3 regions of the Desulfosalsimonas propionicica genome follow, and region 2 is predicted to be linked to each of the others. Evidence: riboswitches for the same ligand, from Rfam matches in the RefSeq annotation. Region 2 holds a riboswitch; each other region holds the start of a gene.
What was found. A riboswitch is a leader RNA that binds a small molecule or an ion and turns the genes downstream of it on or off. The one in region 2 is predicted to bind cobalamin.
Positions count from the first base shown of each region.

Region 1: another riboswitch for cobalamin. It lies ahead of HNR65_RS03470 (TonB-dependent receptor); the one in region 2 lies ahead of HNR65_RS12030 (radical SAM/SPASM domain-containing protein).
Region 3: another riboswitch for cobalamin. It lies ahead of HNR65_RS03480 (MtaA/CmuA family methyltransferase); the one in region 2 lies ahead of HNR65_RS12030 (radical SAM/SPASM domain-containing protein).

Region 1 covers NZ_JACDUS010000001.1:818,207-821,727, forward strand. The annotation lists gene HNR65_RS03465 (TonB-dependent receptor) at 1-1,828, shown strand, start outside; cobalamin riboswitch at 1,872-2,057, shown strand; partial or broken gene HNR65_RS03470 (TonB-dependent receptor) at 2,178-3,521, shown strand, end outside.
Region 2 covers NZ_JACDUS010000007.1:19,912-27,421, reverse strand. The annotation lists gene cobN (cobaltochelatase subunit CobN) at 1-3,546, opposite strand, end outside; gene HNR65_RS12035 (hypothetical protein) at 3,546-3,809, opposite strand; cobalamin riboswitch at 3,898-4,083, opposite strand; cobalamin riboswitch at 4,203-4,408, shown strand; gene HNR65_RS12030 (radical SAM/SPASM domain-containing protein) at 4,473-5,525, shown strand; gene HNR65_RS12025 (TonB-dependent receptor plug domain-containing protein) at 5,522-7,423, shown strand.
Region 3 covers NZ_JACDUS010000002.1:915-18,889, forward strand. The annotation lists gene HNR65_RS03475 (sigma-54-dependent transcriptional regulator) at 1-794, shown strand, start outside; cobalamin riboswitch at 1,018-1,174, shown strand; gene HNR65_RS03480 (MtaA/CmuA family methyltransferase) at 1,441-2,451, shown strand; gene HNR65_RS03485 (cobalamin B12-binding domain-containing protein) at 2,524-3,273, shown strand; gene HNR65_RS03490 (CobW family GTP-binding protein) at 3,294-4,298, shown strand; gene HNR65_RS03495 (sigma-54 interaction domain-containing protein) at 4,604-5,707, shown strand; gene HNR65_RS18110 (hypothetical protein) at 5,718-5,852, opposite strand; gene HNR65_RS03500 (methyltransferase MtaB domain-containing protein) at 5,947-7,323, shown strand; gene HNR65_RS03505 (methylamine methyltransferase corrinoid protein reductive activase) at 7,645-9,930, shown strand; gene HNR65_RS03510 (nitroreductase family protein) at 10,126-10,662, opposite strand; tRNA gene HNR65_RS03515 (tRNA-Leu) at 10,863-10,949, opposite strand; gene secG (preprotein translocase subunit SecG) at 10,972-11,352, opposite strand; gene tpiA (triose-phosphate isomerase) at 11,358-12,119, opposite strand; gene gap (type I glyceraldehyde-3-phosphate dehydrogenase) at 12,134-13,135, opposite strand; gene HNR65_RS03535 (PTS sugar transporter subunit IIA) at 13,186-13,602, opposite strand; gene rapZ (RNase adapter RapZ) at 13,617-14,486, opposite strand; gene HNR65_RS03545 (PTS sugar transporter subunit IIA) at 14,486-14,944, opposite strand; gene hpf (ribosome hibernation-promoting factor, HPF/YfiA family) at 15,005-15,550, opposite strand; gene rpoN (RNA polymerase factor sigma-54) at 15,569-16,993, opposite strand; gene lptB (LPS export ABC transporter ATP-binding protein) at 16,995-17,720, opposite strand; gene HNR65_RS03565 (LptA/OstA family protein) at 17,717-17,975, opposite strand, start outside.

The DNA of each region.
Region 1 (3,521 bases), on a different contig from region 2:
ACATGCGCGATCCGCTCACAATGCCACGGCCATGGAAGATATTGTGGTCACATCTGAGCGGTTTCCTTCTCCGGAAAAAGAAAGCCCGCAATTTATTCAGTCTTTTTCAGCCGCGGAATTAAAGCGCACCGGCGGCAACAACGTTATTGACGCCCTGCGCCGGATCGGCGGGTTTTCATTTCAGGGTTATTCACCCATGGGTGTAAAAGCCGGAATGGGCAGTTCGCTGTCGATTCGCGGAGTTGAAGGCGGCGAGTTGGTCCTGATCAATGGCATGCCCATTCAAAATTCCGGAAACAAAAATTATGAATTATCCAATTTTTCGCTTGAAAACATTGAACGGGTTGAAGTTATGAAAGGGGCATCTTCCATTCAGTACGGTGCCGATGCCATGAGCGGGGCCATCAATATTATCACCAAAAAGAATGCCGTTCACAAACAGACAACGGCATCCGTGGAATTCGGGGATTACGGCTATCACAACCATCATCTGCAATACCTCGGGCCAGGGGTGAATGTGGGGTTTGGGTATCAGCATATGAATTCAATTAAGCGCAATGATGACTTTGCGGATAACGAATACAGCGATACCAGACCGCTTCACCGGTATTCAGCCAGCGTAAACGCCAATATCGCGGAAAATTTATATTTTGACGGCCTGGCCAGTTACGTGGACTCCGGCTATGAAACATATGACGCCACAACCGGTCAGGTAATGGACACCAATGAGCAGGAGCAGTATGAAATTTTTACCAACCTGCGCTATGAGACCGAAAACGCGAGATTCAAAGCATTTTACAAATACGGGGATGAAGAGAGAAAAACATACGAATACCAGCCTTCCAAAATCCTGGACGGGATCAGTAAAAACAAGCATTTTAATACCGGTTTATCAACAGACGCCAAATTTGATTTCCTGACTGCTGAAGTCAAAACCGGCTTTGAATATATTCATCGCGCTGCCAACTTTGAAACCGGATATGGATATCATTACCGCAATGACGTTGCCGTGTTTGCCATTATCAGCAAGCGCTTTTTCCAGCGGCTGAAAATCGATCTGGGCATGCGGGAGCAATTGATTTATGCGGACGCCGCCGGTGAAGACCAGGATGAATTCACTCCCAGCCTGGGGCTTAATTTCCGGCTGAATCAATCCGTGAATCTGTTTGCCAATGCGGCAAAAGCCTTCAGGGCGCCTTCTTTTAACAATTTGTACTATGATTCCTGGCTGCTGAAAGGCAACCCGGAGCTGACCCCGGAAAAGGGCTGGACTTACGACGCAGGGGTCAAGTTTACAAACGCATGGAGCAAGATCCGGTTATCCGGGTTTTTCATGGATTACAAGGACAAGATTGAATCCTATAAAGGCGGCGGCTACCCGTATGAATACTTTAACGCCGGCACCTATGAAAGTCTTGGCGTTGACTGGAATGTTGATCTTTTCCCCTTTCATGGCCGGGATAACTGGTCCAGCCGGATCTCCTTTTATTCTTCGGGTACATGGTGCGACCCGGTTGCCAAAGATCCCGACGGCAGTCAATACCAGACCGGCCCCAAATTCAGCTCCTCTGCGGGCGCGGCATATGACGGCGGCATGTTCAGCCTTGCCCTGAATTTCAATTATGTCACCAGCCGTCCGGATGACCTGGATGATATCTCGACACTCGACATCAGCGGAAAATACAAGCTGCCCAAAGGATATCTCACCTTCGGCGTTGATAACGTGTTTGATCAGGAGGTTGAGATCAACGGCAACAAGGACACAGACAACTATGTATATTACGGAATGCCCCGGTTTTTTAAAATTGGGTATGAGGTGCGGTTTTAAATCAGGATAACCGGATTATTGAATATTTTTTATTGGCATTTTTCATCTTAAAAGTTGTTCAGGTGCTTTGAATCAAGCTTAAGAGGGAACCCTGTGTGAATCAGGGACCGGCCCGCGGCTGTAAGCGGGGACGAAAGCTGCCCAATAAGCCACTGTTTTTATGAATGGGAAGGCGCAGCCGGTAGGCAGATCCGCAAGTCAGAACACCTGCCTGGACAAATCTTGAGTCCCTGCTTTCGCGGCGAAAGCAGGCTCAGAAGCGATCGCGGTGGTAAAAAAGGGACATCCCCGGATCGAAGTTTCATCTTCGGTTCGGGGTTTTTTATTTTTACAGACAGGGAGGGACGTTATGAAATTACAAGTTGCATTGTTTCGGTTTTTTTTCGTGCTTGCCGGGCTTTTGATTTTTTTTGAAGCGGATTCCGCTTTTGCCGGCAACAGGGCTTTGTTAAAAGCCTCACAGGCAAAAGACATTGAGAAACAGCAAGACATTCCGCTCATCGCCGGAAAAGAGGTGGCCTCCGGGGCACACGAACTTGGCGCCATGACGGTGACCGCCCGGAAAAGAGAAGAAGACGCCCAGGATGTGCCCATTGGCAGTTCTGTATTTTCGGCGGTCCAGCTTGAAGATGCTGATATCAGAGATGTCAATGAACTGACCCGTTTTTCCCCGAACGTATATATGAAACACAGCACTGCCGGAAATACGATCGTATTTCGGGGCATCTCTACGTATGACACATCCATATACAGCCCTGCCGGTTTTTATGTTAATGGCCTGAACTATCCTCTCCATTACATGCACAATCCTGATTTTTTTGACATTGAACGCATCGAGGTCCTCAAGGGGCCCCAGGGGACCCTTTATGGCAGAAACAGCGAATCAGGGGTTGTCAACATTATCACCAAACAACCGGGCAACCATTTCAGGGCCAGGGTATTTGGTGAATACGGAGCTTATGATGCCTCCGGCAACAATCCCGATTCTTTCCGGACGGGTGGAACAGTCAGCGGGCCGGTGCAAAAAGATAAATTGTATATGGGGCTTAGCTGGCAGAGGGAAGACTCGGATGGCTTCATGGAAAATGTATACAAGAACACAGACGATGCGGGCAGGACAGACCATAACAACGGAAGGGCCACGCTTCGATGGACTCCTTCCGAAGTGTGGGACATATCCTTGATCACTGATTTTATGGAGGAAGATGAAGGGATAGGCTATTATCGATTTCTCAGTGGCCCTTCACAAACATGCCGCCACACTATTGCCTATGACGGAGAAAACTATCGAGAAAACAAAGGTAATGGCCAGACTTTGCGGATCCAATACAAAGGTGAATCCTTCAATATTCTCTCTGTTACTGGCAGATCTTATTACGAAAGCAAAAGTGGTATAGACTTTGACTCCACTCCAGCGCCTCTTGGAAATAATATTTTTGGCTTTGAAGATACTCTTTTAAGCCAGGAAGTCCGCATCTCTTCTGTCCAGGAGAGCAGCGCTTTTCAGTGGTTATTGGGGATCTACGGCTTTACTGAAGAAAACAATGTTGACTTTGAGATGCAAAGAACAAACCAGAATATGCAGCAGATACGCAGAACCGAGATGGATATCAGCGGCCGGGCGGTTTTCGGTCAGGGCACTTACACGCTTTTCGACCGGCTCCATTTGACAGCCGGCATGCGCTATGATTAC
Region 2 (7,510 bases):
GCCGGCGGTAGCATCCCAGCCCAAGATGATGTCCATGGCCTTGGATATATCGCCCGCGCCTTTAAATCCGTGGCGTTTCAGACCTTCCAGCCATTTGGGGTTTAACAGGCGCGCGCGGAAGATATGCCGGGCTTCCTCAGTGGTGGTGCGGACCGCTGCCCGGTCCGGATCGGCCGAGTCGCCGGCCAGAGAAAAGGGTCGGCCTCCGGTCACCGCGTGCACGGCCGTGATCAGGCCGCCGTGGTAGTTGTAGAAATCCGTACAGCTCATCATGTCCTTTTCCCGGGTGTCCTCGTTTTTAACCGTCACCGACATCCGGGAAAGTGCCTTGCGGAAGCTCTTTTCCGACGACTCGCCAAAGCTGTTTTTTCCGTAGGCATAAGAAGAGCACTGAATATACATATTGCCCAGGTCATCAACCGTCTCCCAGGCCTTTGATTCCACAAGCTGGGCCACGCCCGCGCCATAGCTGCCGGGAGCAGAGCCAAAGATGCGGTATGTGGCCTGACGGAAAGCGTCTATTCCTTCAAGCCCTTGTCCGGCCAGCTCCGCCAAATCCAGGGTGACATGGCGACGGATAAAATTGGTCTCAGGCGCCTCGGCAAGCGCAGCCACCATCTGCACCGCCTGATCGATCAAGTCCACAAGCAGCGGAAAGGCATCGCGGAAAATGCCGGAAATTCTCGGGGAGACGTCAATGCGCGGCCGGCCGAGTTCGGCTGCGGGAATAATTTCAACACCGCGCACATTGCCGGAGCCTTTCTGCCATACCGGCCGAACTCCCAAAAGATAGAGGATTTCCGCCACATCATCACCCTTGGAGCGCATGGTCGGGCTTGCCCACAGGATCAGGCCCACGCTGTCCGGATAGCTTCCGTGTTCGTCAAGGTAACGCGCCATCAAGGCATCCCCCAGTTTGCGGCCCACTTCCCAGGCCGCAGGGGTGGGAATCTTCTGAGGGTCCACGGAATAAAAATTTCGACCCGTGGGAAGAATGTGCGCCTGTCCGCGGCTGGGAGCCCCGGACGGGCCGGGCGGCACAAAACGGCCCTCCAGAGCGCCAAGACAGGCGATCCTTTCGTTTTCCGTCTGCTGAAGCCGCGGAGCCAGATCATTTTGGACAAACTCAAGGGCTTCGGTCACCGCCGGATGGGCTTTGCCCAGATGCTGCCGCTGGGCCTCCACTGCCGCGTCCGCTTCTTTTCCCGAATTCATCAGATCCCCTACCAAATCCTCACAAAGCTGCCGGGCTTTTTCCAGCACCTGGCCCCCGGTCTCAACAGCCGCGCCGATTACCGGCCGGCCCCGGCTGTTAAATACCTGTTCGGGGTCATAGCCCAAGGCCCTTAAAACCGCTTCGCGAAGCGAGGGCACCGATCCGTTGGCCAGGCGCATGATCTGGACCAGGGTCCGGATCAATTGAGCATTCTCCGGCGGCCGGCCCAGGGTATGCAGGCCGTCTGCAATGGTGGTATCCGATATTTCTCCCAAATACTCATGAAGGGTTTCAATAAAGGCGGCCACGTCGGAAAGAGCGGCTTTGCGAGTGAGGTTCAGGTCATTTACAAGATCGGCCGCTTCAGCGGCCTCCCATATCATGGGCGCCAGGATCTCCAGCTTGGCCGGGTCCTGGACTGCGGCCTCCTGATATTCCAATAGCCGATTTTCCAGATCCGCCAGCTCCTCGTAGAGCCCTGCGTTTGTCAGGGCCGGCGGCAGGTGATCAATTATACAGGCATAAGAGCGACGCTTGGCCTGGGTGCCTTCGCCGGGGTCATTTATTATATAGGGATAGATATTGGGCAGATCCCCTATGGCAAGATCCGGGTAGCACTCCGGCCCAAGGCCCACGGCTTTTCCCGGCAGCCACTCCAGGCTCCCGTGTTTTCCCACATGGATCACTGCATCCGCGCCAAAGACCTCCCTGATCCACCGGTAGTGGGCCAGGTAATGATGGGGCGGGGCCATGTGCGGGTCATGGTAGAGCTTGTCCACTTGCTCTAAATATCCCCTGGGCGGCTGAATGGTGATAAACAGATTGCCGTTTAAAAACCCGGGGAAAAGCAGTCGCTGCTCATGGACAAAAAGATCGCCGGGCACCGGCCCCCAGTCCGCCTGGATTTGCTCCTGAATCGGCCGGGGCAGTGCCTTGTGCCATGGCTTATAATATTCCGGGCCGGCTGTTGCCCGGGACCGGTCGGCCATCTGATCGGGCGGGAGAAAGCGCTGGTCACAGGTCATGCAGGCAGTCAGCGCCCGGGCCAGCTCGTTGCCGTCCGTATAGAGATGATCCACCCGGTAGCCCTTTCCGTTCATGGCCGCCACCAGATCCGTGACGCTGGCAAAAGAATCCAGCCCCGACGCGCAGCCGATGCGATCGTTTCGCGGCGGGTAATGATGAAAGACAATGGCAACTTTTTTTTCCGCGTTTTTCTTTCGGCGAAGCGCCGCCCAGTTCAAGGCAAGGCGAACCATCGCAGCCGTGCGATCCGGTATGGGGACGTACTTGTTCACCGCCGCCCCGCTGATCGGGTCCGTGTCCACACACTGTTTGGCAGCCACAGGCACGGTGACAATCACACCGTCAAGCTCGGGCTGGGCCACATTGATGGTGATATCCACATTGTTCAACCCCTGCGGGTTTGCCTTCCATTCCGCTATGGGCCGGGTGGTGGCCATGGCCTGGATGACAGGCACGCCCAGGCGCTCAAGCAGCCCCCGGTATTCAGGTGCTGCCGCATTCAGGCTGAACATGACCGGATTGATCAGCACATCAATCAGCGGCCGGTCGTCTGCCATGAAAAACTGCGCCATCACGGAATCAGCGCCCTTGTTTCCGAGCAGCCGATCCTTGAAGCGCACGTGGAACACGCAAATGACGTTTGCCCCCTGAGACTCTGCCTCCCGGACAATGGCGTCAATGTGCGCCTTGTTGTTGCTCGTCCAGAAATTCTGATAAAACCAGATGCCCACCGTGGGCCGGTTTGGATCCAGGCTGCGGCGATAGCCCTCGAAATCGGCAATATGGCCATGATCCGGATGATACAGCCCTTCAAAGGGCTGAGGAGCGGGCGGGGCAAAAGCCTGGGCCTTGCCGTATAGCCGGTTGCTAAGAAAAATTAACAGATTGAGCAGATTTTCCACACCGCCATAACGATAATACCGGCTCAGCCGGGTCCACACATCAGCCCCGTTTTCCAGGCCGTCGCTATAGTCCTCAACCAGTTTCAGGGCATCCGCATTGCTGCCCGTGGGCTGCACATGAAAAAAAGGCGTTTGCCCGCCCCGGCTCCGCGCCACGGTTATGGCTTCGGTAAGCGCCTCCCAGACCGGACAGGAATGGGCGCCCGCCATCAACGTGACAAAAACGGCATCTGCGGCCAGGGCATGGCGCACAAAGGCCGCCCGGGCTTCCTCACCGGCCTCCAGCTGGGTGCGGGTGCGGGCATGGATATCAAGCGGGGCGAACCGGCTGCAAAAAATCCGGGCCGCCTCACTCAGGTTTGGGATTTCATTGGCGCTTACGCTGAAGTAGACCAGTTTCATTAAAACGCAATCTCATATCCAGTTTTAAAAAACCGGGGCATGCCGTAATAAATATAATTGTCTGTTTCCTTGTTGCCGTTTATCTCAACATCTTCATCAAACACGTTGTCCACGGCCATTGTCAGATAGCCTTTCCACAAACGGTATTTTCCGCGTAATCCATGTAAAAGCCGGAAAGCCCAAGCTTGCTCCATTTGCGGATCGTATTCGTACTCCATGCTGTCTTCGTCCCCGTACTTAAAGAAGGCCTGGGTTTTCTGCAAAAAAAATCCCGGACCGCATACACGATCCGGGATATCCCTTTTTATCCGCAGATTCAGCCCGGGGCACAACGTTGCCGGCGCAGTCAAACCCCTTATGCTTATTCAGACAGGTCTTCTGACTTGCGGATCCCTCTACTCGCTGCCCCTTCCCGACACCTTCGCCAGTGGCTTTATTGCAGCTTTCGTCCCCGCTCACAGCCGCGGGCCGGTCCCTGATTTGCACAGGGTTCCCTCTTCGGCTCAACTGATGAGCACCTGAATAAAAAATTCATTTAAAAAGATTCCAAAAGCAAAGTCAAGGATGAATTGCCGCGCTGCCCCCTCGGCCCACTCTTGTTCAAGTGGGTTGACAATGGGATGATTTCTTTATATTCTCTTTTCAGCCTAAAATAAAATAAAATAAAAGGTCCGGGTGCGGCCCGGGGGCCTGAGCAAAGTCCCTTCCGGCCGCTAAAAGGGAACACCGTGAAATTCGGTGGTGGACCCGCCGCTGTAATCGGGGACGAAAACTGCAGCATCCCACTGGCAAAGTTGCCGGGAAGGGGCAGTGAGTAGATCGATCCGAGAGCCAGAAGACCTGCCCGGACTTTGAGAAGCGCGGCTTCCCGGTATAGCCGCCGTTTCACCGCACCCTGGATAAAAAAGGGAAATCCCGGATCGTGTATGCGATCCGGGATTTTTTTTTGCACTTTGATGAATATCCGTTACCTCATACTGGCACTGACCACAAGATGCAACCTGTGCTGCCGATATTGTTATAACGGTCCGGAGAAAACGCCGGCCGATATGCCGGAGTCGGTTTTATACCAGGCCTGCCGGCTGGCGGCAGACAGCGGCCGCCCCTTTCATCTGCAGCTCACCGGGGGCGAGCCGACGCTGATGCCGGCACTGATTGAAAAAGCCGCCCGGTCCGCCCGTGAAAGCGGACTTTGCCGGACTATCGGAATACAGACCAACGGGAGCTGCCTGAGCCCGGAGATGCTGAAAATTTTCAAGACCTACGACATGCAGGTGGGAGTCAGTCTGGACGGCGGTCCGGACGTCCACCAGGCGCAGCGGGGCAAGGCGGCCGAAACCCTTCGCGGCCTGCAGATGCTGGAGTCCGCCGGCATCCCCTTTCGGGTGACAACCGTGGTGACCCGCCACAACACGGCTTTCCTGGATCGCCTGGCGCTTACTCTGGCGGGCTTTTCCTGCGCCCGGGGCATCGGCCTGGATCTTTTGGTGGCCAAAGGCCGGGCCGCTGCAACGGCGGCTGCAGATTTTCCCGACAGCCGGTCCCTGGCAGACGGCAGCAAAGCCATGGCCGCAACCTTGGCTGCGGTTAACGCCTGCAGGCCCCGCCCTATCCGTTTGCGTGAAAAGGATCTGTTGATGCGCGCTGAAAAAAAGCCGGCCTTCTGTCATGCCTGCCGGGGAGAGAGCCTGGCTGTTCATCCGGACGGCCGGCTGTTTCCCTGCGGACAAACTCTGGCGGATGATTCTTTTGCCGCAGGCACCGTCTGGCATCCGGAACCCGGTGCCCTGCAGCGACTGGGTATGTCCAGGCCCGAACAGGCGGACTGTGAACGCTGTGAGATACGGGATCGATGTCCGGGCGACTGCCCCGGCCGGCTCCATTATAACCGGGGAGCGCGTCAGACACTGGTCTGCGACCTGTATCGGGCGCTTTGGAAAACTTCAACCGAAAACCCGCCTGAACGGAGAAAAACGTGATTCATCGATTGTTCCAGACAGCTTTTTTATGTTTTTTGGTTTTGTTGACAGCTCCGGGCACGTCCCCTGCCCTGGCTCACGATCACGATCACTCCGGCCATTCAGGCCAGAGTGCCCACCGGCTGGAGGAGGTAACGGTAACCGCCAAACGGCTGGAAAGCTTTATCCAAGACAATCCGCAGCAGGTGGAAGTTATGGGACGCGATGAAATTCGGGAGCGTAATTTCCTGGACACGGACACAGCCGTAGACGCCATGCCCGGCGTATCGGTGGAGCCCAGCGGCACAGGCCTGGGCGCGCGCATCAGTATCCGCGGCTCCGGCGGCACCGGACGCATTCTGATTTTGGTCAACGGGCGCCCTGCGGGCGGCAGCCAGTACGGCAGCGCGGTTATCGGGGACATCCCGGTTTCCATGATCGAGCGCATCGAAGTCTATAAGCCGCCTGTACCCGTATGGCTGGGTGTCGGCGCATCGTCGGGCGCCATTAATATTGTGTTGGCCCCTGACGGCAAAGCAGACGGCAAAACCCGGCCCTCGGCCCGCTTCCGGGTTTTGGGCGGCTCCTATGGCACAGCGGAAGCCACGGCTTCAAAATCCATGAGCTCTGACAACCAGCGGCTGCAGCTGTCCGCAACCGGCAAGCACACGGACGGCAAGCGCGGAAACAACGATCGCGACAGTGCCAACATCAGCGCCCAATGGGAAATGCAGACCCCCGACGCCCGGGCCTATGACATAAACGGCCGATACTACTACAGCGCCCACGGAAATCCGGGCCGGGATTACAATCCCACTCCGGATGCCGAGCAGACCTTTCAAAAAGCATCCGCGGACTTTCGCGCCCAGGGCATGACAGGCGATACCGGAAGCTACAAAGCCAAGCTGTTTGCCGACGGGGTGCGGCTGGAAGACCGCTCCCAGACCGGACTGGAATCCACCCTGGAGACCCTGGGGATAGGCGTGAAAGGCGAGACCGACTGGTGTGAGGATACGGGCTTGTGGTCCGTGCGGACCGGCGCCTCTGCCAGACATGAAACCGTGGATCATACCTTGAGCGGCGATCATGATCGCCGGCAGATCGGCCTTCACGGCCAGTTCGACCGCCGGCTAGGGGCCTTCTCCGTAAGTGCCGGCGCAAGAGGGGATTGGGCATCGGATTTCGACCCGGCGCCTGGCGGCAATCTGGGGATTTCTTTTAAACCCGGCGCCGGCCGGATCATCAAAGCCGGGGTGGGCTACACGGTCAACATTCCCACCTTCGGCCAGCTCTACCAGCCCAGCCACGGCTCTATCGACCAGGTCCGGGGCAACCCCGATCTTGACGAGGAAAGGGTGATCAGCAGCAGCCTGGGATTTATACAAAAGGCGGGCGAGACCGGTGGAATCTCTGTCACCCTGTTTCGCGAGGATGTGAAGGACCTGATCGCCTACCAGGAATTCGCGGATACCATCAAGCGGCCTGTCAACATCGCCGATGCCTGGCGCTGTGGTGTTGAAATCAATGTCAAGTGGCAGCCGTTTGAGCAAACCGAGATGAATTTCAACTATATCCGCCAGGAGAGCGAAAACGAGGCCAATGGCGAGGAGCTCACCTACACACCGGCCCAGAAATTCACGGCCACCGTTAAACAGACTCTGAAAAAGACGGACACGCGCCTGGAGATTGACATGGAGGCCGTAAGCGAGCGGTTCAGCGATCTTGAAAACAGCAGGGAAAAGAGGATGGCCGGCTATTTAAGCGTGGACGCAAAAATCGCCCAGCCCCTCAAGTGGGGCGGCCACCCGTTTGAGCTGTTCGTCCAGGTGCGCAACCTGTTTGACAATGATTTTGAAATTCATCACGGCTACCCGAATGACGGATTGCGGGCTTATGCCGGTTTCAATGTTGCGTTATAGGAGCCAGCCATGAAACATCCCATTGTTATTGCCACATTCGGCAGCACGACCCGCGCGCGCCAAATCTACGGACACATCCATACCCGA
Region 3 (17,975 bases), on a different contig from region 2:
AATCCCTTTTGGAAACCGAGTTGTTCGGACACGAAAAGGGGGCTTTCACCGGTGCCGATCGCTGCAAGCAGGGTAAGTTCGAGTATGCCAGGGGAGGGACGCTGTTTCTCGATGAAATCGGCGATATCTCTCCGGCCCTCCAGGTGAAACTGCTTCGGGTTACTCAGGAAAATTCCATGGAGCGGGTCGGAGGCAACTCCCCGATCGATGTCAATGTGCGGATCGTATCGGCCACGAATCAGGATATTATGGGAAAAATCAAAAGCGGTTCTTTTCGGATGGAACTTTTTTACAGACTCAATGTTGTTGCCATTCAAATACCGCCCCTGCGGGAAAGAATAGACGATATTCCCCTCCTTGTACATCACTTTATCCACTGCCTGAACCGGAAATTTCATAAAAACATCCAGCGGGTTTCAACACGGGCCATGAAACAATTGATGCAGCACAACTGGCCCGGAAACATTCGGGAACTGGCCAATATTCTGGAAAGGGCGTTTGTCACAACAGACGGTGCCGTAATCGATAGTATCGATTTCTCAAATGATTTCCGGAAAAGTACCGGCCAGCAAGCCTTATACCCGGTGGACACGGATATTCCTTTTAAAACGGCCATGGCAATGGTCCAACAGCAGTTTGAGAAAGCCTACCTTTTAAAAGTGCTCCAACAGTGCAACGGCAACGTGTCAAGGTCGGCAGAAATAATGGAACTTAATCCCCGAACGTTGTGGCGCAAAATAAAGGACTACCGGATTGATCGGTTAGAATGCATCCTCGCTGGTAATCGTTATTGATCAGTTTGTATTCTGATGTCACAGTGCGACATCCATGCCCTTATCATAACCAATAAAAATAATAGGGTTTTCAAATATAAACACACATTTTGTCTTTGGGTCGCGCCATCGGTGCCGGCATTCACCTTGTAAAAAAACTTCTTTTCCAATTGCGTAACTGCCGAATTTTCCCTGATGAAATTACGATCGGCAAAACAAACAGATTAATGGCACATATTTTGAATGTGAATAGAGTAAGGATGCCAACTCATGTATGGCATCCCTCCCGCATTTTGAAGGGAAAATGGTGGAAATCCATTGCTGCCCCGCAACTGTAAGCGGTCTGTCCACCGTTTTATAAGACTGCGAGCCAGAATACCTTCTTTCCGAATGTCGCGCTTTCGAGGGTGAGGCGCCCATTTGTTAAAGCAGAGAAGAACCGTAATCGAACTTTAGCAAATGCAGGGTCTCTGGGGGTACAAAGCTTGATTGCGACAATTTCACAACACCACAATCCGGTTGGAACCTGTTGCCGTGACCTTTGCGTCGCCGGTTGAGCCAGCGGACAGGATCGTCCATTCGTCAGGCTGTTTATCTTCGAACGGGCGAGGAGTTCTGACCCGTTCTATTATAAAAACCAATCATTTTCTACCTGTGGGAGGCCCAGATGAATGCAAAAGAACGTGTGATGGCAGTTATAAACCATCAAAAGCCCGATCGAATGCCGTGTTTCGGAGCCAATTCGACCGTGACCTATGACCAGATGGAAGCAGTTGGCGCGTACTGGCCCGAAGGACACGAAAAGGGTGAAGCTATGGCCAAGCAGGCATTGGCCGCATATACCGTGGTGGGTTTTGATGCCGTTCGGGTTCCCTTTTGTCAGACATTTGAGGCGGTTGCCCTGGGATGCATCCGGAAGTCGGGGAAAATCAGGGATTCCGAAGGAATTCCGGGAATTGATCATCCTCCGCCTTATAAACTCGATGATACGCCCGAGTTTCCCGGTGATTTTCTTTCAAGGGGGTATATACCTGAATTGCTCAAAGCTATTGAAATCCTGAAAAGGGAAGTAGGCGATGAGGTCCCCATTGTGGGGGGAATCATTGGCCCTTTAACCATCGCTGGCTCTCTTCTGGGCAGTGTGCCACTGCTGAAAGCTACCTACAAGGCACCTGAAAAGATCGTGCCGTTTTTGGATATCGGTGAAAAAGCCGGTACTGCTCTGGCCAATGCCATGATCGAGGCGGGAGCAGATATTATCTCGATCGAGGACATGACCGCCTCCCCCGAATTAATTGCGCCCAAAACCTATCGGGACTACGAACTGGAGTACCAGCGCAGGCAGATTGAATCCATTTCTGTGCCTGCCATACTCCATATTTGCGGCAATGTCGACAAGATCGTTGAATGGATGGGGCAGACTTCCCCTGCAATTCTGAGCCTCGAACCCAAGGCCGACACCCGGCTGGCCCGTCAAAAATGCGGGCCCAATATGATCTTCATGGGAGGGGTTGATACTGCGACAACCCTGTTCATGAAGGATGCTGAAACGGTGAAGAAAGGTTGTGAAGAACTTATAGAAGATGGCGTCCAGATTCTGGCCCCGGGATGTGCCGTGGCACCTGGCACCCCCATGGATAACCTGAAGGCTATGGTGGAGGTCGCAAAGGCTCACTAGATAGATGATCGACTGTGGCGGTTGTCCCGGAAAACCCCACAGAAAAACAACAAAAACAAAACAAGGAGAAAGATGATGAAAGTGTTGAACGATTTTTCAAACATCTTCAGGCGGTATGATCTCCATGTGGAAAAAACAGGCCAGGCCAAGGAGGTTTCAAAAGACCCGATTCTCCAGGATATCGCTAAGTTCGTGGTAGAAGGAGATGAGGAGGGAGTCCTGCCCGTTGTCCAGAAGGCCCTGGAAACCAAATCCCCCCTTGAGGTCATCAATGATGCACTCATCCCCGGCATGAATGAAGTCAGCCGGTTGTGGGAAGAAGGCAGCTATTTTCTGCCCCAGGTTATCCTCTCAGCAGATGCCATGAATGTCGGCATTGCAGAGTGCGAGAAGAAAATGGGAAAATCCATGGAGCGAAAAGCAAAAGTGGTCACACATACCGCAGAAGGCGATATTCACGACATCGGCCAGGTGATTGTCAATGCACTGCTCAATGCCAATGGCTTCGAGGTTATCGACCTGGGATCCGATGTCCCGGTGGATAAGGTCGTGGCAGCATGTCGAGATCATCAACCGATAATGGTTACCGGCACCGCACTCATGACCACTACCATGTCGGCCTTTCCCAAAATTGCTCATCAATTGAAAAAGGCGAACCTGGAAATTCCTTTTATCTGTGGTGGTGGCGCGGTTGCCGAGGAATATGTGTCGGAATATGATCTGGGTATCTGGGGCAAGGAAGCCAGCCAGGCTCCGGGAATGGCCGAAGATGCACTGGCAGGTGAATCCTGGCAGTCCATGCGGTCCAAGTGGAATGGATAACGGATCAGTGGGTCAAACGCATGATTGTTGACATCGTTTTCGGGTTTCTGGGAGCAGGAAAAACCACATTCATCACCAGGATTCTCAATGATTGGGCCGTCAAAGAGAAGACCGTGGTGCTGGTGAACGAGTTCGGCGAAGTGGGTCTTGACGGGGAACTTCTTGCTATGCAGGGAGGCAATGTCGTGGAGATGCCCAGCGGTTGCATCTGTTGTACACTGCAGGCGGATTTCAAAACTCAACTGATGGACATCATAGATACCATCCAACCGGAAAGAACCATCATAGAACCTACCGGTGTGGCGACGATTTCCCAGATTCGATCCATCATTGAACTGCAGGTATTCGAAGGGGCAATAGAGGAAATCAACGATATTTTGATCGTGGATGCCACTGGATTTATGGATCTGTACAAAGCCAATCGCCATTTCGTTGAGTCCCAGATCGAGTATGCCAACATCGTTATCCTGAACAAATACGATCGGGTTGATAAGAGAAAAGCCATGTTGACGCGCAATTCGATATCGGCCATCAATCCCGGCATTACGGTGCTAACAGCGGCATTCGGGGCGGTGGATTGGGCGGAATACCAATTGGCCCTTTCCACCGTTTTTCGTTCAACACCATCGATAGACGTGGAACGCGGCCATGACCATGACTTGGCGCACCAGGACCGCTCATCATCACCGGCAAATGGCAGGAAATTGCGTTTCAGTGAAAATCAGGATGCGCTGGGTTATGAATCTTTCGGATATGTTTTCGAAAACCTGTCGTTTGATCCGGAATCGCTGGATTCATTCTTCCACATGCTCAAACAAGAGGCAGCCGGCATGGGTGAAATCGTGCGGGCGAAAGGGATTTTTCAAATCGGTGATAAGGGTGTGTTAATGGAAATCGCTTCGGGAGAGTTGTCCACCCAGCCCGCAGGGCAGGTCAGAGACAGCAAAATCTCGGTCATCGGCAAAAGCCTGGATCGGGATAAAATAAGCGCTGCTTTGAAACAGTGCACAACAGAGAAGTCATGATAAATATACGGGCAAAACAGGCAAATGATATATGCGGCAAACCCGTCATCCTTATTGTGGATGATGCCTATATGGCCCTGCGGCCGTTGACACGGTTGATCTCCCCGGAAAAGTACAGGACCATCTGGGTTTCAGATGAACAGCAGGGGTTGAAACTTCTGGAGAAATATCATGGCGTGCCGCTGGTCTGCATCATTGATCTGAAATCATCGACTATGGGCGCAGGCGGGTTTTTCCATCAGGCCAGACAGCTGTGCGGTCCCATCCCGCTTCTTATCACCAGTCCCCTGGGAACGATTTTGCATATGAGAGGCGATTTTTATGAGTTTGCGGGTTCCAATTTCAAAGACCACATCAATGATATTCTCTCTATCATCGTAAGGAGGCTGGCGAATCCGGGGGGGGCGAAAAGCAGGGCATCGAAACCACCGGAAACAACCCATGGGCCGACGGAATTCATGGTTGGCTGCAGCCGCAGCATTAATGAAATCCATCGCATGATTGATAAGGTAAGTCGTTTTCCCAGCACTATACTCATTCAGGGAGAAAGCGGCACCGGAAAAGAGCTGATAGCGCAAGCCGTTCATCGCGCCAGTCAGCGGAAAAATCAGCCGTTTGTCGCAATCAATTGCGGAGCTATACCGGGAAATCTAATGGAAAGTGAACTTTTCGGACATGAACGGGGCGCTTTTACCTCCGCAAATACGCATCGAAAAGGAAAGTTCGAAATCGCCCGGGGCGGCACTGTTTTTCTGGATGAAGTGTCTGAAATCGAGCGTGATTTGCAGGTCAAGCTGCTCCGGGTTCTACAGGAAAGGGAATTTGAACGGGTTGGGGGCAACGAAACCCATAAAATAGATGTTCGCATAATCGCCGCTACAAGTCGGAATCTGAGAGAGGCTGTGGAGGCGGGATCGTTCCGGGAAGATCTGTTTTTCCGTTTGAATGTCATACCCTTTCAAGTTCCTCCCCTCAGGGATAGAAGAATAGATATTCCCTTGTTGTTGAATCACTTTATGAAAACAACGGCTGAAAAAACCAGCCTGCGGCCGCCGCAGCTTTCCGATCCGGCGGAGAAGGCGTTGCTTCGGTATTCTTATCCTGGAAACGTGAGAGAACTGGCAAATATTGTGGAGCGACTTTTTGTCCTGTGCTCCGATGGACAGGTGACGCTGGCCGATCTGCCAGCAGAAATTCTGGATGAAACCTCCGGGGACTCTGAATACCCGGGGAAATGGATCAACGATTTACCTGAAACCGGGGTCCGTCTCCGGGAGATGGAAAAGGCCCTCATTGTAAAAACCCTGGAAAAAACTTCGGGAAACAAGGCAGCGGCGGCCAGAATGATGGGTATGACGCGACGTCGGTTGTATATACGGCTTATGGAATATGGCATCGTTTCCGCATAGGCGTGTTACCTCAGGTGACACCTGCGGGCCCGGATGTCACCCGGGGTGACAGTGCATGCGGGCTGATCGGCCGAAGGCTTCTGTCCCGGAGGTGTTTTTTCGGGCATTTTCCGGTCTCCATCTCATCGAGGATTTCATGGCACATGTTTTGCCTTTTATCAGATTGAGGACATTCAATTTACAATGGATTTGAACGTCGAAGAGGGCCATCCAATACATAATTGAAAAGGGGGATCGTCATGGCAAGAAAAAAAATTGAAAAAATGGCTTACAGCAGTGGTGCGGAGATGATGTTCGGCACCGCCAAGCATCCGGTCAAGACTTCTCGCGGCATCCATATCGGCGGGGGATTTGTCCATCCGGAAGTGGTTCCGCACCCCCGGGCCGGAAGCGAAAAAACCAAGAAAACACTCCTTCGGGAATATGAACGGGCCAACGGGGACGCACTGGAGCGAATGGTCATCGTCGGCCATCCTACTCTGATCGTTGAAAACGAACATGTGTTTCAGATGACCCATAATCCAACCTGGGGTGGAGAAATCGCGGCCCAGACCGCCCGCCAGATGGATGATTGTCTCGACAAGTACGGCCTGAAAGCCGCATACCGATCCACCCCGGCCGATTTGCGCAAACCCGACATGCACCACATGCGGGAAAGCGATTACACCCATGAGATTATAGAATCCTTCAAGCAGGTGTCCAAATACGCCGACATCATATCCATCGAGTCGATGGGCGGAAAAGAGATATTCGACCATGCGATCATCCGTAACGACATTACCGGCATCCTTTTCGGCATCGGTGTCCTGGGCGCTATCGATATGGAGTGGATGTGGGACCAGATCGTAGATATCGCCAAGTCCAACAATTGCATTCCCGGTGGAGATACCAACTGCTCCGAGGCGAACACGGCAATGTTTATGGCCGGCGGCATGGTTTCCAAGGATGTCCCCCATGTCATGGCGGCCCTGGCCCGTGCCATTTCAGCCTCCCGTACACTGGTCGCCTATGAATGCGGCGCTACCGGCCCCACAAAGGATTGCGCTTATGAGGATCCCATCATCAAGGCCATGTCCGGCGTTCCCATCTCTACAGAGGGAAAAATCAGTGCCTGCGCCCACTCAGACCTTGCGGGGAACCTCATCGCTGCGGTTTGCGACGTTTGGAGCAATGAGGCAGTGGAATATCATGATATGTTCGGCGCCACCACCACGTCGGTTTTTGCGGAAATCCTGGGCTACGATTGTGCCATGTTCAACAGTGCCATTGAGTTGGGCTATCAGGAACAGATGAAAGAGATACTGGTCAACTCCGATATGTACCGTGATTCTCACAGCTTGATTCTGGCCCCGGATAACGCCTGGGAGATTGGCAACGCCATTATCGGCAATCGCGGGGACAGCAATTACGCCAGCGGCAGAGCGGGCGCCATCAAGGCGGGCCAGATTATCCTGGGCGACTCCAAGATGAAGCTGACCCAACTCGAAAAAAAGGCACTGGAAAATGCCATGAAAGACCTGGAAGGCCTTCCGGACAGCGAGGGGGATTTCATCCAGATGTGCCTGGACAAGTACAAGAACGTCAAGGGATTCAACCCGGATTCTTATGGGCTATAGCGGTCCATTATAACACGGGTATCGGCGCAAAGGGCATATCCGGGACACCTTGCTTCGGTTATGCCCGACTTTTTTGGAAGGATTCGAGACAATGATAGCCTGCACCCGATGTGGCCGGTGGCATCTCGATGCGGAAAAGGCTGCGGGAAAAAGGCTGTCATGCACAGAAGTCAAACAATATTGGGAAGGCATCAGGCAGGAACACCAGAGGCAAACCGGGCACCGACCCCGAATCTCCGTCGACAGGGACGGTGAATGGGCATGTATGGAATGCAGCGCTAAACTGATCCTCCCCCTTATCGAATAGAGACAAGGGACCCCATGCCGAAACTCGCCATCGCTTTGGATCTTGGTACCAGCGGATTTCGCGGTCAAGCAATTGACCTCGATGAAAAGGGCCGGATCATCACCACAGCCATCACCACCCGACATCCCCTGCCAGGCGCCAATGTAATCGATCATCTGCATTTTGCCCTGGAGGTTGGCATTCATGTCGCCCATATGGTGATTGTGTCTGCCGTTAACCACGTTATTGATGCCCTTGAAATCGAAAAAGATCAGGTGATCCGAATGGCCGTTTGCGGTAACCCCATTCAACTGTCCTTGTTTCAGGAGATCGAAATCCGCGATCTGGCTTATGCCGGCAAGCAGAAACTCGAATCGATAGGTGTGGTTCCGCCGGCCCGGGATGCCCAGATTGTCAAGGCCAGTCAAATCGACGGCCTGGATCTGGCACCGGATATCGATATCCTGATCCCTCCCGCTGTGCAGCATGAAATCGGTGCGGACGCTCTGGCCATGATGATTCAGACCGGGATGCTGGAAAAGGAGGAAATCGCCATCGTAACCGATTACGGAACCAATGCTGAAATGGCACTTGTTGCTAAAGGCATTGTTTACACGGGTTCCACGGCTGCGGGACCGGCTCTGGAAGGCCAGCAGATCGAACACGGTCTTCTGGCCCTGCCCGGGGCCATATCCGACGTGGAATTTGTCCCTGACGAATCAAGGACAAGAACGGCAAGTGCTGCCATTGACAAACCAATGGAAGGACGTTTGAAAACCAGGATTCTGAACACGGACATGTCGGCCCGCACCGGTGATACAGTAAATCCGAATTCCGGAGAAGTTCTGGAAAAGGGGGAATTATCGGCTGTTGGCATTACCGGAACCGGTGTTGTGGGGTTGATCAGTCAGGGGCTTATATCCAAGCTCATTCGCATTCCCCGGATCCGGACATTTGATTCGGAAATTCATCTGCCCGACGGCATAACGTTCACTGAAGACGACCTGGCCGAAGCCGGCAAAGCGATCGGTTCTGTCCGCGCCGGACATATAACCCTCTGCAAGGAAGCCGGTCTTGGGATGGAAGATATTGAAACCGCATACATGTCCGGAGCATCCGGCACATATGTCGATGCCCTCAAAGCCCGGGAAGTCGGACTGATTCCGGCTGGGGTCCGAAAGATTTATCAGGTCGGCAACACGTCCCTGGCCATGGCACGCGACATCGTGCTGGATGTGGACAACCTTTGGAAGATGAAGGCCATTGCAGACGATTTGAAGAAGCATCATTGCATGTTTGCTGCCTCAAAGGTGTTCGAAAAGGTCTTTATTCTGGAGCTCTCGTATTGGACAGAGGGGATGCCCCTGGCGCAATACCAGCGTTTTCTCGCAAAATACGGTATGCCGGCTCTGACGGAAGTTGAAAGCCTTCCGGAGGTGATCAAGACGGTGGACAGGGATATCCCCGAGCTCGGATACAAAGGGCTCCGGATCATCCCCGACATCGGTGAACAAAAGGTTTTTGCCTTTGAGGCGTGCATCGGTGACGAAGCTTGCGTCTCGGTCTGTCCGGAACGGGCCCTGACGATGGAATCCGTTGATGATCAATTTCAAGTGACTGTTGATCTGGCGCTTTGCGATGGTGTGGCCTGCCGGCGGTGCGAGCGGGCCTGCACCGAAAAATGCTTCGATCTGGTGAAGCTCTTTACTGCAAACGCAAAAAGGCCGGGTTGGGATCCGGAAGATATTGATCGGACCATGCTCCCCGCACTCAAACGTGTGCCTGGGTTAAAAAGCGTCTGGATTTTATCGGCGGAAGATTTTAAAAGCGTTTTCCAGAAGGAACAGGAAGCCGAGGAACGTTCTTTATTGGGGCTTGGAAAAGTGGTCAACACGGGAGTGAAAAAAGTACTGGCTTCTCAACGGGTCTACGTTGCACTGACTACCATGGCGTTTGATTGGGGGTGCCATGCCACACTGGTCCTGAAAAAAGGGGATGAAATGGTGGGCGAGGAAGTGAGGGACGAAACAAGGTTAGCCGAATTGTCCACGCGTAAGGATGTATGGTTCATGCACAAGAATTTCGTGATCTACAAGGACAAAATAACCTTTCCCCAGGACATCGTGAAAAAAGTCTGTCATTTTGAAATTCCCTGCCTGCCCGCCGGGTTCTGTATTCCGGATAATGATCTGAGGAAACATTATTCCATCATCTTTGCAACACCCTCGATGCTTGGGGATATCTTTCTTAAAAATCGATACTGCGCCGGCGTTGACGAGAAAGGAACGGGGACCATCCTCGTCGGGGTTCAATTGCCATGAGGCTGGAATTGTATTCAATGATTTTTGAACACATGGGCAAAAGTCGATTTTCCCGGCCTTTCGTGCTGCAAGGCAACCTGCCTCTTTGATTTTATACCAGTTGATAGGGTAGTGAAGCGAATTTTGCCTGGGCTTCTGCAGTCATAGAGATTTTTTAATCTCCCTTATATTTATTTTTGTTTACAGGAAGCAAACTCAGACATCTCGTTTGCCGTATGTGTCACGGCTAATCTTGTCATATTGCAATGCAGTGCTCGGGTGAGGCGTTTTTTCCTCGGCCGGGTACCCGATGGCTATCATTGATTCGACTTCCAGTCCGTCTCTCAGCCCCAGTAATTCGCCAACATAATCACCTGCGCTTTGGCCTGTGTGGTGATTGCGTTTTCGGATCTGTCCCCAGCAGCTTCCCAGCCCGAGATCCGTAGCTGCCAAATGAATAAACGCGCCAGCTACACTTGCATCTTCAACCCAGACATCTGATTTGGACGTGTCGGCACAAATTGCTATCGATAGCGGTGCTTTTTCAAAAAATGCGAGGCCGCTGGGCCTGGCCCCGGAAAGTCGGCTTAAAATTTCGGGATCGGTAATCACAACAAATTCCCAGGGCTGTGTGTTTCTTGAGGAAAACGACCTTAAGGCGGCTTCGATCAGCAAATCAATTTTCTCCTTTTCAACAGGTTTTTCCTTGTATTTTCTTATACTTCTTCTTGCCCGAATCAAATCAATAAACATCCTCTTTTCCTTTCCATAATGGTTTTAAACTTTTTACGGCGCCATTTGAAATCGCCATTCTTCAGATCCGCCAAATCCTGAATACTGCCCGGGCATAGCCGCCATTGATTAGCGGTCCCACGCTGTAAACGCGGCGAATATCCGGCCAATAAAAGAGGGGCTCCTGTCTAAGGTAAGCCCCTCTAATTATTAATAAATTGTGGTGCCGAAGGCCGGATTTGAACCGGCACGGGCGTAGCCCACTACCCCCTCAAGATAGCGTGTCTACCAAATTCCACCACTTCGGCACAAACTGGATGTGAACCGCGGTTATTGCGGGTTATCGTCTGTTGACGGCGCTGCGGGCGCCTGCTCATTCGGTCCTGCTTGCTCGCCGCCGCCCGGTGCTGCGGGCACTTGGTCTGCGGGCAGGCTTTGCTCCGCAGCCGGCGGCTGAAATTCCTCAACCACGGATTTGTCCCCGCTTTTGGAGATATAGGCCAGAGACAGGGACGTGACCATAAACACCACTGCCGCCACGGTGGTAATCTTGCCCAGAAAAGTCGAGGCCCCGGTGTTGCCAAACAGGGTCTGGTTGCCGGCTCCACCAAACATGGCGCCCATGCTTGCTCCCTTGCCGGTTTGCAGCAGAACAATGCCGATTAAGGAAAAGCAGACAAACAGATGGATGATAATAATCAGTACATGCATTGGATTTAACGCTTATAGTGTATAATTTCAGCAAATGTATCCGGCTTCAGGCTTGCGCCGCCCACCAGTGCCCCGTCAATGTCGGGCAGGGCCATCAACTCGGCAGTGTTTGCCGGCTTGACGCTGCCGCCGTATAAAATTCGGGCAGCCCCGGCGGTTTGCGCCCCAAAGCGTTTTTCCAGAAATTGCCGCACATGGGCGTGGACTTCCTGTGCCTGCTCCGGGGTGGCGCTTCTGCCGGTGCCAATGGCCCAGACCGGTTCATAGGCCATGACGGCCTGGCTGAACTGATCTTCAGACAGTCCTTCTAACCCTTTTTCCATCTGTTTGTCAAGCACGGAAAACGTTTTTCCGCCATCGCGCTCGGTTTCGCTTTCCCCGATACAGATCACCGGAACCAGTCCGGCGGCCACAGCCGCCTTGATTTTTTTGTTCACGCCTTCGTCGGTTTCCCCGAAATACTGGCGGCGTTCGGAATGGCCGATGATCACATACCGGCATCCGGCTGATACCAGCATCGGGGCGGAGACTTCGCCGGTGTAGGCCCCTTGGTTTTCCCAGAACAGGTTCTGGGCGCCGAGCTGTACCGGGGTATCTCCGATGATGCGGCTGACCGGCACCAGAGCGGTGGCCGGCGGAGCGATCATAACCTCTGCCTCCTCTTTGCCGGTGAGCTGCCCCACAAGGGCCCGGGCCGTGTCTTCTGCTTCCGGGCAGGTTTTGTGCATCTTCCAGTTGCCGGCGATCATGGGTCTGCGCGTTGTCATGGCCACCTCCGGAATTAAAGCTGTTTTCCCATCATTTCAGCCAGGTCCACCAGGCGGGTGGAATAGCCGGTTTCATTGTCATACCAGGAAAGGACCTTGACCATGTTGTCAATGACATAGGTGTTTTCCGCATCAACCACAGAAGAAAGGCTGTTGCCGTTGAAATCCTCGGAAACCAGCGGCAGTTCGCTAAATCCCAGAATGCCGGCCAGCGGGCCTTCGGCGGCTTCCTTTAATGCCGCGTTGACGGTTTCCGCAGATGCCGGTTGCCTGAGAGTGGCCACAAAATCCACAAGAGAGACATTGGGCGTGGGCACCCGTATGGCCATGCCGTTTAGCTTACCGTTTAGCTGGGGCAGCACCAGGCCCACGGCTTTGGCCGCGCCCGTGGTGGTGGGAATCATGGACATGGCCGCCGCACGCGCCCGGCGCAGGTCCTTGTGCGGGGCATCCAGCAGTCGCTGGTCGCTGGTGTAAGAATGGACGGTGGTCATCAGGCCGCTTTGAATGCCGAATTTTTCGTCCAGCACCTTGGCCACGGGCGCCAGGCAGTTGGTGGTGCACGAGGCGTTGGAGACAATATGATGGTTTGCGCTGTCATAGTCTGTTTCATTGACGCCCATAACAAAAGTCATGTCCGGGTCCTTGCCGGGTGCGGAAATAATGACCTTTTTCGCCCCAGCGCTCAGGTGCTTGGCTGCGCTGTCCCTGTCCCGGAAAAGACCCGTGCATTCGGCCACGATATCCACGCCGGCTTCTTTCCAGCCGATATTGGCCGGATCTTTTTCCGCAAAAACCCGGATGGTTTTGCCGTTGACCGAAATGGCGTTGTCCCGGGCAATAATCTCCGCATCCAGGCGCGGGTGTACCGAGTCATAAATCAAGAGGTGGGCAAGGCTTTTGGTGTCCATGATGTCGTTGACTGCTGTTACCTCGATGTCAGACCGCTTCAGGGCGGCTCTGAAAACCAGTCTGCCGATTCTGCCCATTCCGTTGATGCCGAGTTTGATCGCCATTTTCCTTCCTCCTTATAAAAGTGGTATTCACAATAAATGAAGTTTGCAGTTTATTCCCGTTTGTTGCCCTTTAATATTTCGCTGGCAAGGGAAATGCTTTTTTTGCCGTAGGCCTCGATGGTCTTGGCCAGTACATCGAGCTCTGATTCCCGGTTGCGGGCGTTGGCCGCCTTGATCAGCACCGGCAGGTTGACTCCGGAAATCACCTCAATGCGGCCTTCCTCCAGAAACGAGTAACTCAGATTCGAGGGCGTGCCCCCAAACATGTCCGTAAGGATAATCACACCTTCGTTTTCGTCAACATACTGCACAGCCTTGTCAATCTTGCCTCTGAGTTTGTTGACATCATGGGACAGGTCTATGGAGACCGCAGTGACGGCCCTGGGCCGTTCATCGAAAATCATGGATGCGGTTTCAATGAGCGCCTCGCCGAGTTGTCCGTGGGTGACAATAACAATTCCGATCATAAAAGGTCCTTGGCTCAGATTTTGAGATCCACATCCCGGTGTGTGAGCATCACGGGCCGGCCTGGTTTGTTGATGTGCGCATAAAGCGCCTCAGCAATAACCACGGATCGGTGCTGCCCTCCGGTACAGCCCACTGCAATGGTAAGGTAAGCTTTGCCTTCCTTTTCGTAAAGCGGGAGCAAAAAGTCAACCAAATCATGAAATTTTTCAGTAAACGTCCGGGTAATGCTGTTTGTCTGCACAAATTCACGCACGGGGCGGCTTCGGCCATCCTGGTCCTTGAGTTCGGGAATGAAAAAGGGATTGGCCATAAACCGCACATCCATGACCATGTCCGCGTCCTGGGGGATGCCGTGTTTAAACCCGAATGAGAGCACCTGTGTGCGCATGGGTTTAGAATGGAGGATGGTTTCCACCAGGTTAAAGATGACGGATTTCAGATCATGGAGCGTATAATCCGTGGTGTCAATAATACGGTCGGCCATCTGGCGAATATGGTCCATATGTCCGATTTCCGCCCGGATGCTTTCCTGCAGGCCCCGGTCCTGGGACAGGGGATGATGCCGGCGGGTCTGGCTGTATCGCCGCAGGATAACGTTTTCTTCGGCTTCCAGGAAAAACACGTCAATGTTGTAACCGCGCTGGCGCAGATCATGGAAAATTTCCGGAAAGGAGCGGAGAAACCCCTTTTCCCGCAAATCCATGACAAATCCGAGCCCGGCGATCTCGGATTCCGATTGCAGGGGAAGCTCCATGAACTTGGGCAGCAGCTTGACCGGCATGTTGTCAACGCAGTAAAAGCCCGCATCTTCAAGTGCGGCCAGGGCCACGCTTTTGCCCGATCCGGACAAGCCGGTGATAATGACGATTTTATGCCGATGCATCAGAAATCCTCATCCACTTCCGAAAGCACGTCCATGACTTGTTGGGCACTGTTTGCCCGCTTCAGTTTTTCCTTGAAATCCTGATCCCTGAGCAGTTTTGAAATCCGGGCCAGTACCCGCAGGTGCAGACCCGTGGAATTGTCCGCGCTCAGTAGCAGAAAAAAAATATAAGCGGGTTTGCCGTCCAGGGCATCAAAATTGACCCCTTTTCGGCTCAAGCCGAATCCGAGCACCAGGGATTCAATTCCGTTGATTTTGCCGTGGGGAATGGCAATGCCGTCGCCGATGCCAGTGCTGCCCAGCCGCTCGCGTTCGATAAGTACCCGGACGATATTGCGCTGCTCCAGGCCGGTCAGGGCGGCCACCGGCTCTGTAAGCTCGTCGATAACCCCTTTTTTATCCGTTGCCTGCAGGTTGGTCAGGATCGTGTCCGCGGTAATGTAATCAAGTATTTTCATAACATTGCACCCTGTTTGCGCGGTGCCGGCCAATTGCCGTCCGGCACCGGTGCTTCGGTGTTATCCCAGGGGCTGAATCAGTCCGAGATCCCCGTCATTGCGTCGGTAAAGCACATTGATTTGGTTGGTCCGGGCGTTTCTGAATACCAGAAAATTATCGGAAATCAGGTCCATCTGCATTATGGCTTCTTCCACGTCCATGGGTTTGTATTCAAGGTTCTGGACAATGACGCTGGCGCCCGGGGCTTCTTCCGGGGACTCGTCCCCGCTTGGCATTGCCGCCGGCTCCGGGCTTCTGTCCTCGCCCCGGCCGCCCTGGCGATGATTTTTGATTTTGGCTTTTTGTTTTTTGATCTGCTTTTCAAGCTTGTCCAGGGCCAGGTCAATGGAGGAATACATATCATTGGATTTTTCCCGGCAAACAATGTTGAGCCGGTCGCCGGTCACGCGGATTTCTGCGATATGACGGATCTTTTCCACGGAGAGCACCACCTGTGCTTCCGCCGGATTGTCCAGGAGCTTGTCCATGCGGTCGAGTTTGCTGGAAACATAAGATTTCAGGTGATCGGAGGGATCAAGGTTTTTGAATGTCACGGATGTTTGCATGGGTACCTGCCTCCTTGATTAGGGTTGTTTACGCTTGCTTGATGGAAGAACCCCCATTATTTCCCTGTACTTGGCAACGGTCCGACGGGCGATGCGGATGCCGGATGCCGCCTCGAGCATGTCGGCGATTTTTTTATCGCTGTAGGGCTTTTTGGGGTTTTCTCCGGCAATAATCTTTCTCATTTCCTCCTGTACGCTGGCCGAGGCAATGGTGTTGCCGTCAGCCCGGTTAATGGAGCTGTTGAAAAAGAACTTGAGTTCGAAGATGCCATGCGGGGTATGGGCGTATTTGTTGGTGGTCACACGGCTGATGGTGGACTCATGCATGTTGATGTCTTCTGCCACGTCCCGCAGGACCATGGGTTTTAAATGAGCGATGCCCTGGTCGAAAAAATCGCGCTGGAATTTGACGATGCTGACCATGACGTTGTAGATGGTCCGCCGCCGCTGCTGAATGCTTTTGATGAGCCACTCGGCAGACCTGAGCCGGTCGCGCAGATAAGTGCGCGTATCTTTGGCAATGGGTTCTCCTTTGCGCACGGCCTGGCGGTAGTAGGAATTGATGTGCAGCTGGGGGATTTCGTCGTCGTTTAGCATAACGATATAATCGTCGCCTTCCCTGTACACGTAGACGTCCGGGGTGATGTAGATCTGATCCTCGTCGCCGTAGCGGAATCCGGGCCTGGGATCGAGCTGGCGGATGAGCTCGATGGCTGCAGACAGGGTTTCCATGCTGCATTTCAGCTCGCGGGCAATGACCTGATAGCGTTTGTTCTCCAGGTTATTGATGTGATCGCGCAACAGTGCCTCTACAACAGGATCTACAATGCCGAACTGCCGGGCCTGAATCAGCAGGCACTCGCTTAAGTCCCTGGCGCAGATGCCCGGCGGATCAAAGGTCTGCATCACATAAAGCACGTCTTTGACCTGTGAAACATCGGTTTCGGCCATTTGGGCGACATCTTCCAGGGGGACGTCAAGGTAGCCGTATTTGTTCAGGTTGCCGATGATCAGGCTTCCAATGGCTTCCTGCTCGGCCGTGGGCCGGGTCATGAGCAGCTGCCAGCGCAAATGATCGTAAAGGTTTGTCCGGCTGGCGGTAAAGGCCTCGTAATTGGGCGCCTCCTTTTCCTCGGACTCATAGTGAACCCGTCCCGTGGAGCTGTATTCGTCCATGTACTGCTGCCAGTCAAGCCGCTCGTCAAATGATTCCTCCATTGTGATTTCCCTGGCATCCGCGGCTTCAGGCGTTTCCGCCGGGGTTTCCTCGGGCGTTTCCACGGTCTCTGATTCTTCCAGGGTGGGATTGCTTTCCAGTTCCTGCTGAACCATTTCCACGAGTTCCAGGCGTGATAACTGCAGAAGCTTGATGGCCATCTGCAGCTGCGGAGTCATAACAAGATGCTGCTGGAGTTTTAAGTTCTGTTGGAGTTCGATTGCCATATCAGAGTCTGAACTTTTCTCCCAGGTAGATTTCTCGGGCAACAGGGCTTTGGGCGATCTTTTCCGGGCCGCCCGACTCGATTACCTCGCCGTTGTTTAAAATATAGGCCTTGTCACACACGCCCAGGGTTTCCCGAACGTTGTGGTCTGAAATCAGGATTCCGATACCCCGCCGGCTCAGATGTGAAATGATATTTTGAATATCGATCACCGCCAATGGATCAATGCCGGCAAAGGGCTCGTCAAGCAGAATAAAGGCCGGATCCGTGGCCAGTGCCCGGCTGATTTCCAGCCGCCGGCGTTCTCCGCCGGAAAGCACTCCGGCTTTCTGCGCCGATAGCCGTTTGATGCCTAGCTCGTCGAGCAGTTCATCAGCTTTCTGCTCCTGCTCGGCCCTGGATATCGGCAGGGTTTCGAGAATTGCCAGCAGGTTGTCGCGTACGTTGAGCTTTTTGAATACCGACGGTTCCTGGGGCAGATATCCCACCCCTTTGCGGGCCCGGACGTGCATGGGATCCTCGCTGATGTCTGCATCATCGAGAAACACATGGCCGCCGTCAGGGCGGATCAGGCCAACGGTCATATAAAAAGTGGTGGTCTTTCCCGCCCCGTTGGGTCCCAAAAGCCCCACCACCTCGCCTCCGGTCAGGTTCAGGTCGACCTGATCGACCACTTTTCGGCCATGATAGGTCTTTACCAGGCTTTTTAAATTCAGGGTTCGGGTCATGGCTTTCGGGCTTTGCTGGTTTTTGTTTTGTCCTGATTGTCCGCGCCGGATTCGGATTCAAAAACAGCTTCCACCCGTTTGCCCGCATCTGAGCTGACCACGATTTCCCCGGTTTCCCGCTGCAGGGTGACCTTTCTGCCGACAATGGCGTTGCCGTTGTTTTTGATTTCCACGCGTTCGCCTGTCAGGGTCAGCAGGCCGTCATCTGCGGTATATACGGCTTTTTGGCTTGTGGCGGTTTGCTCGTCTGTATAG